3 regions of the Oceanobacillus sp. NCCP-135 genome follow, and region 2 is predicted to be linked to each of the others. Evidence: predicted binding sites of a transcription regulator. Region 2 holds the regulator's gene; each other region holds the start of a gene.

Region 1 (4,760 bases), on a different contig from region 2:
CAATCCCAACTGGAGTACTTGGTATATTATTTGAAGACTATATTGGTGAAAAACTGAGCGGTGTAGCTATAGTAGGTTATACACTCCTTTTAACTGGTGCCGCATTATGGATCATCCGTAATCTCAAAGGTAGAAAAAATGATGGGGATTTAACCGTAAAAGATGCCCTTATTGTCGGCTTTGCCCAAGCAGTTGCTTTAATTCCAGGAATCAGTCGTTCAGGCGCTACCATTGTTGCCGCAATGCTCGTAGGTATGAAACAAGAAACTGCACTAAGATTTTCATTCTTGTTATATATTCCAGTAAGTCTTGGTATTAGCATATTATCTGTAACTGATATTATTGGTGATCCAGATTTTGACACATTAATGATTCCTTATTTAATTGCATTTATAGCATCGATTATTGCCTCATTCTATGCCTTGAAATGGTTTATTAACGTCATGGCTAAAGGTAATCTAAAGTATTTCGCCTTTTATTGTTTCATCGTAGGTATACTTGTTATTTTGTTCTTATAATTATTAATGTAAAAAGATGAGACTCGATCCTTAAGTCTCATCTTTTTATATTATTTCGTTTTCGCTCTTTCTTGTTTCATTTTTTCACGCCATGCTTTAGGAATATAAACACAATATGGTTCGCTCTCCATATAATCACCTGTTACATTATAGGCTCTTGACCTAGAGCCACCACATACATGACGGAATTCACAGACTCCACATTTCCCTTTATATTTATCCGGATTTCTTAGATTTTGGAATACTTCTGATTCTCGGTAAATGGTTGCTAATGGTGTCTGACGAACATTCCCCGCTTTAATTGGCAGTAATCCACTTGGATAGACATCCCCAGTATGGGAAATAAAAACAAAACCATTGCCATCGTTTACTCCCTTAGGTGCACGACCTAAGCCGTCAATTTGACCTGTTTTTCCCTGATTGAGTGCATCCTCATAAAAGATATGCTCCTTATCGCTCATCCCCTTATGTTCACGTATTTTGTTTTGAATAACGACACGACGATAATGCTGAGCTGCAGTTGTTTTAATATCAAATGGAACATGTTTCGAAAGATTATATAACCAGCGTAGTACCTTCTCATGTTCTGCTGGTGAAATCATATCTGACTCCTTCCCTCGTCCAGTTGGAACAAGGAAAAATACACTCCATAGGACTACACCCATTTTTTCGATCATTTCAGCCATTTCATCAAGGTATTGATAATTGTATTTTGATATAACGGTGTTAATTTGTAATGGCATTTCCAATTCATGTAAATACTGTATTGCATTCATCGTTAAATCAAACGAACCATCTGTTCCACGGAAATGATCATGCACTCGAGCACAATGTCCATCAACACTGAATGCCCATCTTGCTAGTCCCACATCCTTTGCTTTTTGCATCGCTTCTTTTGTTACATTCGGTGTTGCCGATGGTGTCATTGAAACACGAACACCTTTATTAACGGCATATTCTGCAATATCGAAAACATCCGGACGCTCTAAAGGATCTCCACCAGTAAATACCAACATCGGATTATCCATTTCATATATATCATCAATCAGTTCTTTACCTTCTTCAAACGTTAATTCCAAAGGGTTGCGATGATACTGTGCTTCTGCACGGCAATGCAGGCATTTTAATTGGCAGGCACGTGTCAATTCCCAAATTACAATAAACGGATTTTCATTATAATCTCTTGTAAACATGGTAATCCTCCTATTCGTAAACTTGGTTTATCACCAAGCAGTTTTAAACCATTGAAAAGTTCTATCTAAATTGTAAATTACCTTTTAAACAAACGATGTGATGTTTTTCACTTATATATATCAGTTCATCTTATCGACACAAATAGATCCTTGAAACTAATTTCAAGGATCTATGCTTACATTATATTTTTCCAATAGCTACACGCCAAAGTGTTGGACCTTCTTCTAAGTACTCCCAGGAGAATGTCCCTTCTCTTTCCATCATAAATTGATAATGTAATGGTTTTGGATTATGATCATTTGAAAGCTCCATGAATTCACCTGATTGTAGTTCATCGAAAACTTCAAAAATACGTGGATGTCTATATTTAGGTTCAATGTCTGGAGCGTGCAACTTTGTTGTATATTTTATATTATTCATTTAAGAAACCTCCCAGCTCATTTTCTGATATTAATTAAACAATTATAGAATAAGCCGAACAGATGGAAATGTATGTGAGTAAAAACACCATTAACATATGATTTTTATCACAGTAACATTAAATATTCACATTTTAATTAATATCACAGTATGTTACATGATACTATGGTAAAAGAGGGAGATAAAGTAGTTACAAGTTAGCTAGAAGGGGGATGTCACAATGAATTCAGAATCAGTTCGGGAACTGTTACAAAGATTTACTATATTTAAAGATCTGACAGCGTTTGAAATGGAGCCTATTGTTGATTTAGCCAAAAACCGGTTGTATCGTCATGGTGCACATATATTTATGCAGGGCGACCCGTTAACAAATGTTTATTTCATACACCAAGGGAAAATCAAAATTTACAAAACCGATATCCACGGTAAAGAGCAAATTGTAAATGTATTGCAGCCGGGAGATATGTTTCCACATCAGGGATTCTTTCGACAGGATAACTATCCAGCACATGCAGAAGTACTAGAAGATGCTGTATTAATATATATTCCGATAAATTTATTTGAAAATTTCCTGATTACACATCCGGAGATTTGCGTGAAATTATTCCGTGTCTTAGGAGATATTATTGTAGATCTGCAGGTGCGTTTAGAAGAAAAAATCCTTCACAATACATACGAACAAATTATCATGCTACTCTTGCGCCTATCCAAAAGTTACGGAAAAGAAACTACGGACAATCAAATTCGGATAACGACACAGTTTACGAATAGGGAGCTGGCTAATATGATCGGATCAAGTCGTGAAACAGTCAGCCGCACACTAACCCAGCTGAAAAAGAAAAACTTAATCACGACAGATAAGACCGGATTTATTGTAATAGACTCCGATGGATTAGAAGATGAATTATTTTAATGAAAAAACGGGACTGATACAGATCATCCCGTTTTTTCATTGTCTATTCTAATTTTTTCATTCTAACTGCCTTCTCCAGTAGGTGCTACGCTGTACTTCTTTTAAAACCTTCCGTTCTAATGTTCAGCTAAGGGTTTGGATGGATACTAGTAAAAAGTGGAGAGGGGATCTGGTGAATATGAGAAATAGCAAAAGAAAGTTGAGAGATAGGCAAGCTATTCTTCATTTTCTCTCCACTTCGGGGCGGTGTCTCTCCATTTTTGTTATTTTCTCTTAACTTCGATGAAGGCGCTATCTCCCATAATACATCCTATCCCCCACTCACCGGCGGAATAAATGCAACAACATCTCCACTTGCTAAAACAGTGTCTTCCTGAGCATATTCTTCATTTACTGCTACCATTGCAGCATCTAAGTTATCTAATTCATATTCTGCGAGCCATTTTGTTTTTAGATCCCTCACCGTAATCCCTTCTATCTGCAGCGAGATTTTTTCCTGTCCTACTGCCTCCTGCAGCTCAGCAAAAAACAATACATCAATCATTGTTAATCCCCTCCCCGATTGGCAAAATTTCTTTATAAGACTTCGATTCCTTTTGATCCCCAATCCAAAGTGTTCCATCTTCCCAGTTCTCTTTTTTCCAGATAGGGACAATTTCCTTCATTCGTTCTATCGCATAACGGCTTGCCTCAAAAGCATCCTTGCGATGTGGTGTTGAAACTGCAATAACAACGGCAATGTCAGAAATATCCAGACGACCGACTCGGTGAGCAATAGCCGTCCGCGTATCCCCCCACTTCCCGTCAATTTCCTGGCCGATTTCCTCAAGCTTTTTTTCAGCCATGGCAGCATAAGCCTGGTATTCAAGATATAAAGTTCTTTTTCCTTTTGTAAATTCACGTACAGTTCCGATAAATGTATTGATAGCACCAGCTTCCGGACGCACAACTTTAGCTACAACATCGTTTATTTCAATTGGGTCTTTTGTAATCCAAAAATTCTTATCCATTGTTAGATCCCCTTTTATCCCACATGTAACTGGCGGTAATTAATCCGCAGAATGAGATATTACTTTATACCACCTAATGTTACTGTAATATAGTCCACCAGCTTGGGCAAGAAATCATGAGATTCCTCCACGTGAAAAGTATAATTATTACATTTTTTTATAAGAGCATCGTCCCTGGATCCGACTGCAATTATATCGGACAGCTCATTTAGCAGCTGTAAATCGTGCTCATTTCTAATTAATACGATTTTAGGATAGGATGCTTGTTTATACCCTTCAATTAGTAAGATATCAAGCGGAAGAAATGTATAATATTTAATAAGCTCATCCAGTTCGATAGATGCGTTATTTATTGTTATTTGGAATTGATGCTCTCCTTTTACTGCACTTACTCTTGCTCCAGCTTCCAAATGCTTATAACTATCTGTCTCCTTTACTAGCTGAGGTTCTCCACCATGACCATGATGCTTTAATGTACCAACCTGCTTGTCATGTGTAGCGAAATAACGAATTAATTTTTCCATCAGCGTTGTTTTTCCTGAATTTTTATAACCAACTATTTGGCAAACAGGGAAATTCCATTCATTTTGCATCATTCACCTCATTCATTTTCTCTAAAAAAATAAAATAAAAGGCCGACCCATATAAAATGAATCAACCTTAGTGAGGATGGATCAATCTGGAATACCTAGAGCGATTTTTGCA
Region 2 (4,760 bases):
TCTTTTGCAGAGTCTGGAAGTACAATACCGCTTGCAGTTTGTTCTTCTTGTTCAACAAGCTCGATAACAACACGATCTCCTAGTGGTTTAATCATGAGATCAGCCTCCTTAATTCCATATCATTTTTTTATTTATTAGCACTCTAACACACCGAGTGCTAATCCCAATTAATATAATAAATAATAAATTTTAAAAATGCAAGTATTGTATGCTGTAATTTTTATTTTTTTTACTAATTTTTTTTACTTATACGAAAGCATTCCTTTAATTAGAAATCAGAATAAGTGCATGCTTTATGCTTTCACCATTAGAGCTTACGCTTCAGAGTATAACGAATTTTAAGAAAGTAAAATACGCTCTCAAGAATCCCTTTAACGATAAGTCGATTTTTCTAGGAATGTCTATATTTTCAAAACCATACTATTATTACAAGCCCGTAAAATATGATAAAATGTGTAGTATGTAAAATAATCATTTAAAGAGGACGTTCAAAAAGTCCGTTAAAAATGACACATCGAGTTTCTTCGTTGGCTTGCTTTTTTGTTCCTTGGAAAAGAAAAACACTTTTCCTGCGTGCTAGAACGTTTCCTCACGTATTAATTGCATACGTTCGGTACTCAAAGTTACGCCGCCTCGAACTTCTCGGTTCTTTTTATCCTCCTTTTTGAACAAGCACTTAAAAGAAATTAAACAATGAGAACATACATAATTGAAGGAGTCGTTGTATTTTGACAAAGCGATATTGGTGGGTCATCATTACCTATATTATTATGCAATTTTCAGGAATTGTTTTTGCACCATTGCTCTATTTATTAACACCTCTTGGTAAAAACGATGCGGTTGTTTATTGGTCGATCTTTAGCTTTCTAGTGGGACTGATCGTTGTATTAATACTAATGAAGCCTACGATGAAAGCACCAATTCATCGTAATGCCGCCTCTACCGGAAGCATTATGCTTTGGTCCATACTAGGTCTATTTATGGCATATTTTGCGCAAGGGATAGCTGTTGCGATCGAAATGAATCTTCTAGGAATTGAGGCTGGCTCTGAAAACACACAAGTGATCATGGATGTAACGCGTGCTACTCCTTTATTTATGATCATCCCAATGTTTATCGCGCCTATTCTAGAAGAAATTATTTTTCGGAAAATAATTTTCGGAAGTTTACATGAAAAAATGAATTTCTTTTTCGCTGCACTATTATCAGCTTTTGTGTTTGGAATTATTCACGGAGAACCACAGCACATCCTAATTTATGCTTCCATGGGATTTGTATTCTCATTTTTATATGTAAAAACAAAACGGATTATTGTACCAATCGTTGTGCATATGGCTATGAATTCTATTGTCGTTCTTGTGCAATATAATTTCACTCCAGAGGATATGGAAAGGATGCAACAACAATTACAAGATATGCAGATGATTCTTATTGGAGGCTAATTATGAGAACTTCACCCCTGGCAATGGCCATTGTATACTTTATTATGGGAGTATTTTTCGTATATATCGCAATATTAAGTGCGGATAAAACAATTTGGAATATTACGACAATCATTATAGCGCTTTTCGCAACCCTGGACTTCGGTGTGAGCATACGGCTGATATCCATTCATTTCCGGTTAAAAAATAAAAAGAAAAAGTAGAAATATGCGTTTAATTAGCTTGAAAGATCAAGCGCAGCACTGGACGGAAAGTGAACAAAAAGGCGACAATAGCAACGAAGCAGGTATCGAAATCAATCCTGGCAAAATAAAGCCTTTTTACTTTAGATATACGTTTTGAAAATTGGATTGATAATGAGAATGATGCGTGAAGCAAAGATAACTAAAGAAGGGGATGATGTTATAATAACATCATCCCCTTCTTTAGTACTACCTGTGTCATAGACAAGCAAAACCCACTACTCTAATCTTCGCTACTCAACGGATAGTGCTTCAAAAAATAAACCAGTGCTTGTAGTTCAATAGCTAAGTCAATATGATGTACTCGAATATGATCAGGAACGGTAATTCGTGCAGGTGTGAAATTTAAAATCCCAGTTATTCCATGATCCACTAAACGATTGGTTATACCTTCTGCTTCACTAGCAGGAATGGTCAGAATTGCTACGCTAATCCCTGTCATTTTTTCTTCCAGGTTTTCAATATGATAAACAGGAACGCCACCAATTTTTTTCCCAACCTTTTCATTATCCACATCAAACGCCATTTTGATTTGTATATTATTATTTTTTAAAAAATTATAATGCAGAAATGCAGTTCCTAAATTCCCAACACCAATTAAGGCAACCTCGGTCAGCTCATCCTGATCCAGTGTTTTTCTAAAAAAACCAAGTAAATACTCAACATTATAGCCATAGCCTTTCTTACCCAATGCTCCGAAATAGGAAAAATCTCTTCGGATAGTTGCTGAATCTACTTTTACGGCCTCACTAAGTTCTTTTGACGAAACACGTTTCTTACCCTGGTGATTTAAATTATTTAAAAATCGATAATATAAAGGCAAGCGTTTGGCAGTTGCCTGTGGTATTTTATTCATTGCTATTCCTTCTTTCACTTCGATAATAATCTCCAGACTTTCCGCCTCTTTTCTCCAAAAGAAACGTTTGGCCGATGATCATTCCTTTATCAATCGCCTTGCACATATCATATATGGTAAGCGCTGTTGCTGATGCAGCTGTCAAGGCTTCCATTTCAACACCTGTACTTCCCTTCGTTTTTACAAAAGCTTCTATTAAAAGTTCATATGTGTTATTTTCGACAAACCATTCAAAGGAAATATCAATTCCTTTCAATTGCAGTGGATGACACATTGGAATCAGATCCGATGTATTCTTCGCTGCCATAATTCCAGCTACCTGCGCAACAGAAAGCACATCACCCTTTTTGATTTTATTACTTGTAATCTTTTCATAAATTTCCCTTGTTACAATTATACTAGACCGGGCAAGCGCCATTCGCTCTGTTTCGTTTTTTTCACTGATATCGACCATTCGTGCTCTACCCTGTTTATTAAAATGCGTGAAATCTGTCATACACTCAACTCCAATATATTAAAAATGGAACATCCTTTATAAATAAATAGGTTCAAAAGTGAAAATAAAAAGGATTGAAAAATTCCAGGCAGCATCGCTCTGATTTGCAGAACGGATACAGTATACGTGAGCAATATGCTTACACAGGATTGTATGCTCACAGGACAAGGAAAGCTTCTCTATACGCCCGTCTCCGTGAGAAAAAGCTATTTACTTTTTCAAGGACGTGACGGCACTTAATAAAAGATCCCCTACGATTTATCATTTTACCGGACTTTTGAACAGCTCTATAAGTTATTTTAACAGATATTCACAAATAAGTCGTGATCAATTTCACAATATTATTGCTTGCCTAATTCAAAATACGATACACTAGAAGAGATGAGGTGAACGAAATGATACTTATGCAATTAAACGGATTATCTAAATCATTTGGAGCAGAAGAAATTTTAGCAAATATAAAGCTTGAAATAAAAAAGAATGATCGGATTGCAATTGTTGGCAGAAACGGTGCCGGAAAATCGACTTTATTAAAAATAATGGCAGGTGAGCTTACCTATGATGAGGGAGAGCTTTTCCAACCAAAAGATCTCACCATTGGCTATCTGTCCCAGCACATGTCTTTAGAGTCAGGAAAAACCATTTGGGAGGAGATGCTGGAAGTATTTCAGCATCTCCTCCTTCAAGAACAAGAACTGCGTGCTATGGAGGAAAAAATGGCAGAAGCTCCGGATATTTCTACTACACATTATGAAAAGCTGCTACATGATTATGATAAATTACAGCAATCCTTTCAACGTAATGATGGATATACGTATGAATCTGATATAAAAGCTGTGCTTACCGGATTGAATTTCCAGGATTTTGACTACGAAACATCTATTAATGAACTAAGTGGTGGACAAAAAACAAGATTGGCATTAGGGAAACTATTACTGAAACAGCCTGCCCTACTCATCCTGGATGAGCCCACAAACCATCTTGATATTGCAACACTTGGTTGGCTGGAGAACTATTTAATAAGCTATCCTGGTGCGGTCGTCATTGTTTCCCATGACAGATATTTTTTGGATAAAACCGTATCGATTGTTTATGAAATATCCCGTCATAAAACAAAAAAATACTATGGAAGCTACAGTAATTTTCTGGAACAAAAAGCACTTGATTATAAGCAGGAATTAAAAGAATTCGAAAAACAACAAACGGAAATTAAAAAGATGGAAGACTTTATCCAACGAAATATTGTTCGAGCAGCAACAACGAAACGGGCACAAAGCCGAAGAAAGCTATTGGCGAAAATGGATAAGATAGATAAACCGCTTGGTGATGAATCCTCTGCATCATTTTCATTCCAGGTTAATAGACGTAGCGGCAATGATGTATTAAAAATAGATAGTCTATCCTTTCGTTATGAGGATGATTCTAAGAATTTGTTTTCGAATATCAAGTTGCATGTGAATCGTGGTGAACGAATTGCATTGGTTGGTCCTAATGGAGTTGGAAAAACAACTTTATTAAAAACAATCCTCGGAACATTAAAACCGGCAAATGGCCAGATCCAGATAGGAACCAATGTGCAAATCGGCTATTACGATCAGGAACAAGCAAACCTGTCATCATCCAAGACTGTTTTACAGGAGCTATGGGATGAGTATCCAACCATCAATGAAAAAGATATTCGCACCGTTTTGGGAAACTTTTTGTTTTCCGGTGATGATGTTTTA
Region 3 (4,760 bases), on a different contig from region 2:
CGTGCTGGATAAATCATGTTTCTCATACCAGGTAGCAGCTGGTAAAATCACATCTGAATACAACGCTGTTCCCGCCATCCGGAAATCGAGATTAATCAATAAATCCAGCTTGCCTTCAGGTGCCTCCCTGCGCCACTTAATTTCTTCTGGACGAATGCTGTCTTCATCTGAATTCAGCAGCCCGTGCGATGTTCCAAGTAAATATTTTAAAAAGTATTCATGCCCTTTTCCGGAACTGGAAATTAAATTGGCACGCCAGACAAATAAGTTTCTTGGAAAATTTACTGCATCATCCGGATCCTCGATCGCAAACAGCAGCTTTTTACTTTTTAACTGGTTCGCAACATACTTTCCTATTTCATCAATTGTTTCATTGCCACTATTGACCGCTTCATTATAAAGATCAATTCCATTTTTATTAAAGGTCGGATAGGATGGCAGCCAGCCAAGACGTGCAGCAAGTACATTGTAATCCCCGTGATGATCATATCGTGCTTTATCCACATTTGCAGCGACAAGATTACTTACGGGTGATTCTTCAAACCGCCACTGCCCTGTCGCAAAGTAGAAAAATGACGTTCCATTTTGCAGTTTGGGTGAACCCCAGTCTTTTGCGGTTGCAATGGTATTCCAGCCTTCCGCAGGTCTAAGTTTTTCCTGACCAACATAATGAGCCCAGCCACCACCATTCACGCCCTGTGCTCCGACCAATAGGACAAGATTGACAACAGCACGGTAAATCGTATCCGAATTGAACCAATGATTAATCCCGGCACCCATAATAATCATCGAGCGACCCTGTGTATCAATCGCATTTTGTGCAAATTCACGGGCAATTTTAATAACCAGATTGCGATCCACACCGCTGATCTGCTCCTGCCAGGCTGGAGAAAACGGTGCAATCTCATCATAGGAGCTTGCCACTTCTCCACCAATTCCACGGTCAATTCCGTAGTTTGCCAGCATTAAATCATAAACCGTTGCAATATACGCCGTTTTTCCATTTAGCTCTACTTGTTTAACTGGAACCGCACGTGGGAGAACTTTTTTCGTTTCGGTATCAAAATATGGCATGTTCACTGTAACGATGTCATCTTCCATTCCTAAAAAGCTTAAACTAGGTTCGATTGCTTCATTTGTATTCTCATCCACTAAGCGTAAATTCCATTTTCCCCGCTCGTCCCAACGAGAACCCATTGTCCCCTGTGGAATAGAAAAGTCATCTGTTGCCAAATTAAACATCGCTGGCTTCCATTGATTGTTCACTGAATCGATTCCGAGATCCTTCGCATGCAGGAAGCGATCTGCTGTATATGCGCCATTCTCTTTTTTCAGACGTACCAAGAATGGAAAATCGGTATAGGTCTTTGCATATGCTGCAAAATAAGGTGTCATTTCCTTCTGATAAAATTCAGTTAAAATCACATGTCCCATTGCCATTGCCACAGCACCATCTGTCCCTTGTTTAACAGACATCCACTCATCGGCAAATTTTGTCGATTCCGCATAGTCCGGGCTGACGGAAATCACCTTCGTTCCCTTATAACGTGCTTCGACGAGGAAGTGCGCATCTGGTGTACGAGTTAGCGGCACATTCGAGCCCCATGTCATAATATAGCCGGAATTAAACCAGTCTGAGCTTTCCGGGACGTCGGTCTGATCTCCCCAAATTTGCGGGGAAGCAGGTGGTAGGTCTGCATACCAATCATAAAAGCTGAGCATCGGTCCCCCGATTAATGACATAAACCGGCTTCCAGCAGCATGACTGATCATGGACATCGCTGGAATTGGAGAAAATCCAACATTACGGTCAGGTCCATATTTTACTGTTGTATAAAGCACAGACGCAGCAACAAGTTTTGTCACTTCCTCCCACTCCGCACGAACTAATCCGCCTTTTCCTCTTGCTTGTTTATAGCTTGTTGCCTTTTCTTTATCCTCTACAATGCTTGCCCACGCCTCTAGTGGACTGGCATGTGCTTGAAGGGCTTCGCGCCACAGATTCAATAATTTTTTCCGAACATAGGGATACTTCACACGCAATGGGCTATAGATATACCACGAAAAGCTTGCCCCCCTTGGACAGCCGCGCGGTTCAAACTCCGGCATATCAGGACCTGTTGTTGGGTAATTTAAATGCTGCCCTTCCCATGTGACAATCCCATCCTTTACATAAATATTCCAGCTACATGAACCGGTACAGTTAACGCCATGTGTGGAACGAATAACCTTATCATGCTGCCATCTTCTGCGATACACATTTTCCCAATCACGATTTCCTTCCTGCAACTGACTATGATTATTCGAATACATTTCTTTAGGTTTCAGGTAATTCAATCGTTGCCAAAGCGGAGACGGTTTCTTCATCATTTTCCCTCCAAAAAAATACAATTTAACGATGTAATTGTATTTAATCATTGACGAAACCATATCGTTGTGAAATATGTCACAAAATCTAAGTCAGTCACGAATTAGTCATAATTAAATAGGCTAATACTATATTTGTGATTTTTTTCACATTATTATAGAATAAAGTTAACTAAACTAGGGTAAATACTAAAAAATATGTATATGGAAAGGAAGTAACTACTTATGAAAAAACCAATTGTTCAATTGACACTGCAAACCTCGAGTCTTTTTATTGGATTTATGGTCTGGGTTTTAATTTCTTCCTTAATGCCTTTTATTCAGGGGGATATCGCCTTAACGAGTGGACAGGCGTCATTTGTAACAGCAATTCCGGTTATTCTAGGGTCATTGCTCAGGATTCCCATCGGCATCTACACAGACCGATTAGGATCACGAATGCTTTTCTTCATCAGTACACTCATTCTTTTATTTCCGGTATTTTTTATCAGTATGGCTGATTCGTTTGCAGATTTGGTTATTGGTGGCCTAATCCTAGGTGTAGGGGGAGCGACTTTCTCCATTGGTGTTACCTCCCTGCCAAAGTATTTTCCAAAAGAAAAACATGGGTTTGTCAACGGGATTTATGGGGTTGGTAATATTGGTACGGCACTCACAACATTTACCGCTCCGATTATCGCACAACATATCGGCTGGGTAAGTACCGTTCGACTGTTTATCCTTTTACTGCTTGTCTTTGCTGCACTGATTTTTATTTTTGGGGACAGACAGGAAGCAAAAGTAAAAAAATCGATGGCCGAACAAATAAAAGGGGTTTACCAAAATACGACATTATGGTTTCTCAGCCTGTTTTATTTCATTACATTTGGTGCCTTTGTTGCGTTTACAATGTTCCTCCCCAGCTTTTTAGTCGAAAATTTCGGATTAGAACCTGTCGATGCGGGGATACGAACAGCTATTTTTATTGCGATTGCAACGTTACTGCGTCCAATTGGGGGCTTGCTGGCAGATAAATTTAATGCATTTATCATTTTAATGTTTGTTTTTGCTGGGGTTACCTTCTCCGGAGTGTTACTGTCATTTTCACCGAATATCGAATGGTACACTGTCGGAGCACTTGCCGTTGGTGTAACTGTCGGAATCGGTAATGGGACTATTTTTAAACTTGTTCCATTATACTTCTCCAATCAAGCCGGGATTGTAAACGGTATCGTCTCTGCCATGGGGGGATTGGGCGGTTTCTTCCCACCACTTCTTTTAACGACCGTCAACAATATTACCGGACACCATGCGATCGCATTTATGCTGCTTTCTGAATTCGCACTCGTCAGCTTTGTCATTGTAATTTTCATGTATTACAAGGATCGAATGAATATTGAAAGACAAATTATCGAGGGAACTGCGGAAGGAATTATGGTTACGAACAAGAATTTAGATATTCAACATGTAAATCCAGCCTTTACGCGAATCACTGGCTATACAAAAGAAGAAGCAGTTGGAGAAAAACCAAACTTCCTGCAATCCGGAAGACATGATATCCACTTTTACGAAAAAATGTGGTCAGGCATACAGGAACACGGCTTTTGGGAAGGCGAAATCTGGAATAAGCGAAAAAACGGGGCTGTCTACCCCGGATGGATTACCATAACTGCGATAAAAAATAATGTAGGTGACATAAAACAGTACGTCGGCATATTTAATGATATTTCCAAATCAAATATTCCGCCAAAATAACTCAGAAACAGGGTTCCTGCATGAGATGAGGACCCTGTTTCTGAGTTTACTTTGCGGTGGAACGAATGCTATCTATGCCGAAATAAACCAATGATTTTGCTCGGCAATTTTTTTCGTGCTGGTATTTGGATTTACTACAATTGGATGGTTTACGAACTGAAATAAAGGAATATCATTTTCGCTGTCTGCGTATGCCCATACCTCCTGATTTTTCCTAACACCACTATTTTTAATCCATTCGTGCACCTTTCTCACTTTTTCATGTCCACTGACCATCGTATTTATTTTTCCCGTACAAATTCCTTGTTGATCAACTAATAATTCAGTTCCAATCACATAAACCTCTTTTACGACAAAAAAATAACGCTTTTCGGTAGGGCGAACAGTGCTCAGATTCCAATTCATTTCACCGGTGCATACTCATGTACCCATACTTTCATTTCTGGCTGCCACTTCATACCCGGATGGATCGATAAAATTGACTGCTTATACTCCTCTACACTCGGATATCCTTCTCGCCTGGCATCTTCATCAGTAACCTCACCCAGCTTTTGTGTGTATATATTTGTGATTGCAAATTTTTGATTGTTAAGGATCATGATTTCGCCCCTATCAGCATAACGGCGATTGCGACGGGTGGCTGACTTCTGTCCACTGAC

What was found. The regulator Rex, encoded in region 2, represses fermentation and respiration genes when NADH is low (regulators of the CRP and FNR family bind a similar motif). The targets are predictions, from matches to a motif close to TTGTGAAATATTTCACAA.
Region 1: AC6HVZ_RS04985 (TIGR04053 family radical SAM/SPASM domain-containing protein) is a predicted target of Rex. The motif match lies at 1,807-1,824, and genes of this name have one in related genera.
Region 3: AC6HVZ_RS07260 (nitrate reductase subunit alpha) is a predicted target of Rex. The motif match lies at 2,435-2,452, and genes of this name have one in related genera.

Annotation. Positions count from the first base shown of each region.
Region 1 is NZ_BAAKSZ010000005.1:8,691-13,450, forward strand. Features, by position in the region: gene AC6HVZ_RS04980 (undecaprenyl-diphosphate phosphatase) at 1-518, shown strand, start outside; gene AC6HVZ_RS04985 (TIGR04053 family radical SAM/SPASM domain-containing protein) at 569-1,711, opposite strand; gene AC6HVZ_RS04990 (DUF2249 domain-containing protein) at 1,893-2,132, opposite strand; gene AC6HVZ_RS04995 (Crp/Fnr family transcriptional regulator) at 2,353-3,045, shown strand; gene moaD (molybdopterin converting factor subunit 1) at 3,356-3,589, opposite strand; gene AC6HVZ_RS05005 (molybdenum cofactor biosynthesis protein MoaE) at 3,582-4,055, opposite strand; gene mobB (molybdopterin-guanine dinucleotide biosynthesis protein B) at 4,115-4,648, opposite strand; gene AC6HVZ_RS05015 (metal-sulfur cluster assembly factor) at 4,730-4,760, opposite strand, start outside.
Region 2 is NZ_BAAKSZ010000048.1:4,387-9,146, forward strand. Features, by position in the region: gene groES (co-chaperone GroES) at 1-95, opposite strand, end outside; gene AC6HVZ_RS18625 (CPBP family intramembrane glutamic endopeptidase) at 729-1,442, shown strand; gene AC6HVZ_RS18630 (DUF4305 domain-containing protein) at 1,445-1,645, shown strand; gene AC6HVZ_RS18635 (redox-sensing transcriptional repressor Rex) at 1,908-2,540, opposite strand; gene moaC (cyclic pyranopterin monophosphate synthase MoaC) at 2,533-3,036, opposite strand; gene AC6HVZ_RS18645 (ABC-F family ATP-binding cassette domain-containing protein) at 3,432-4,760, shown strand, end outside.
Region 3 is NZ_BAAKSZ010000007.1:123,554-128,313, reverse strand. Features, by position in the region: gene AC6HVZ_RS07260 (nitrate reductase subunit alpha) at 1-2,370, opposite strand, end outside; gene AC6HVZ_RS07255 (nitrate/nitrite transporter) at 2,593-4,101, shown strand; gene AC6HVZ_RS07250 (HAD family hydrolase) at 4,174-4,506, opposite strand; gene AC6HVZ_RS07245 (ASCH domain-containing protein) at 4,503-4,760, opposite strand, start outside.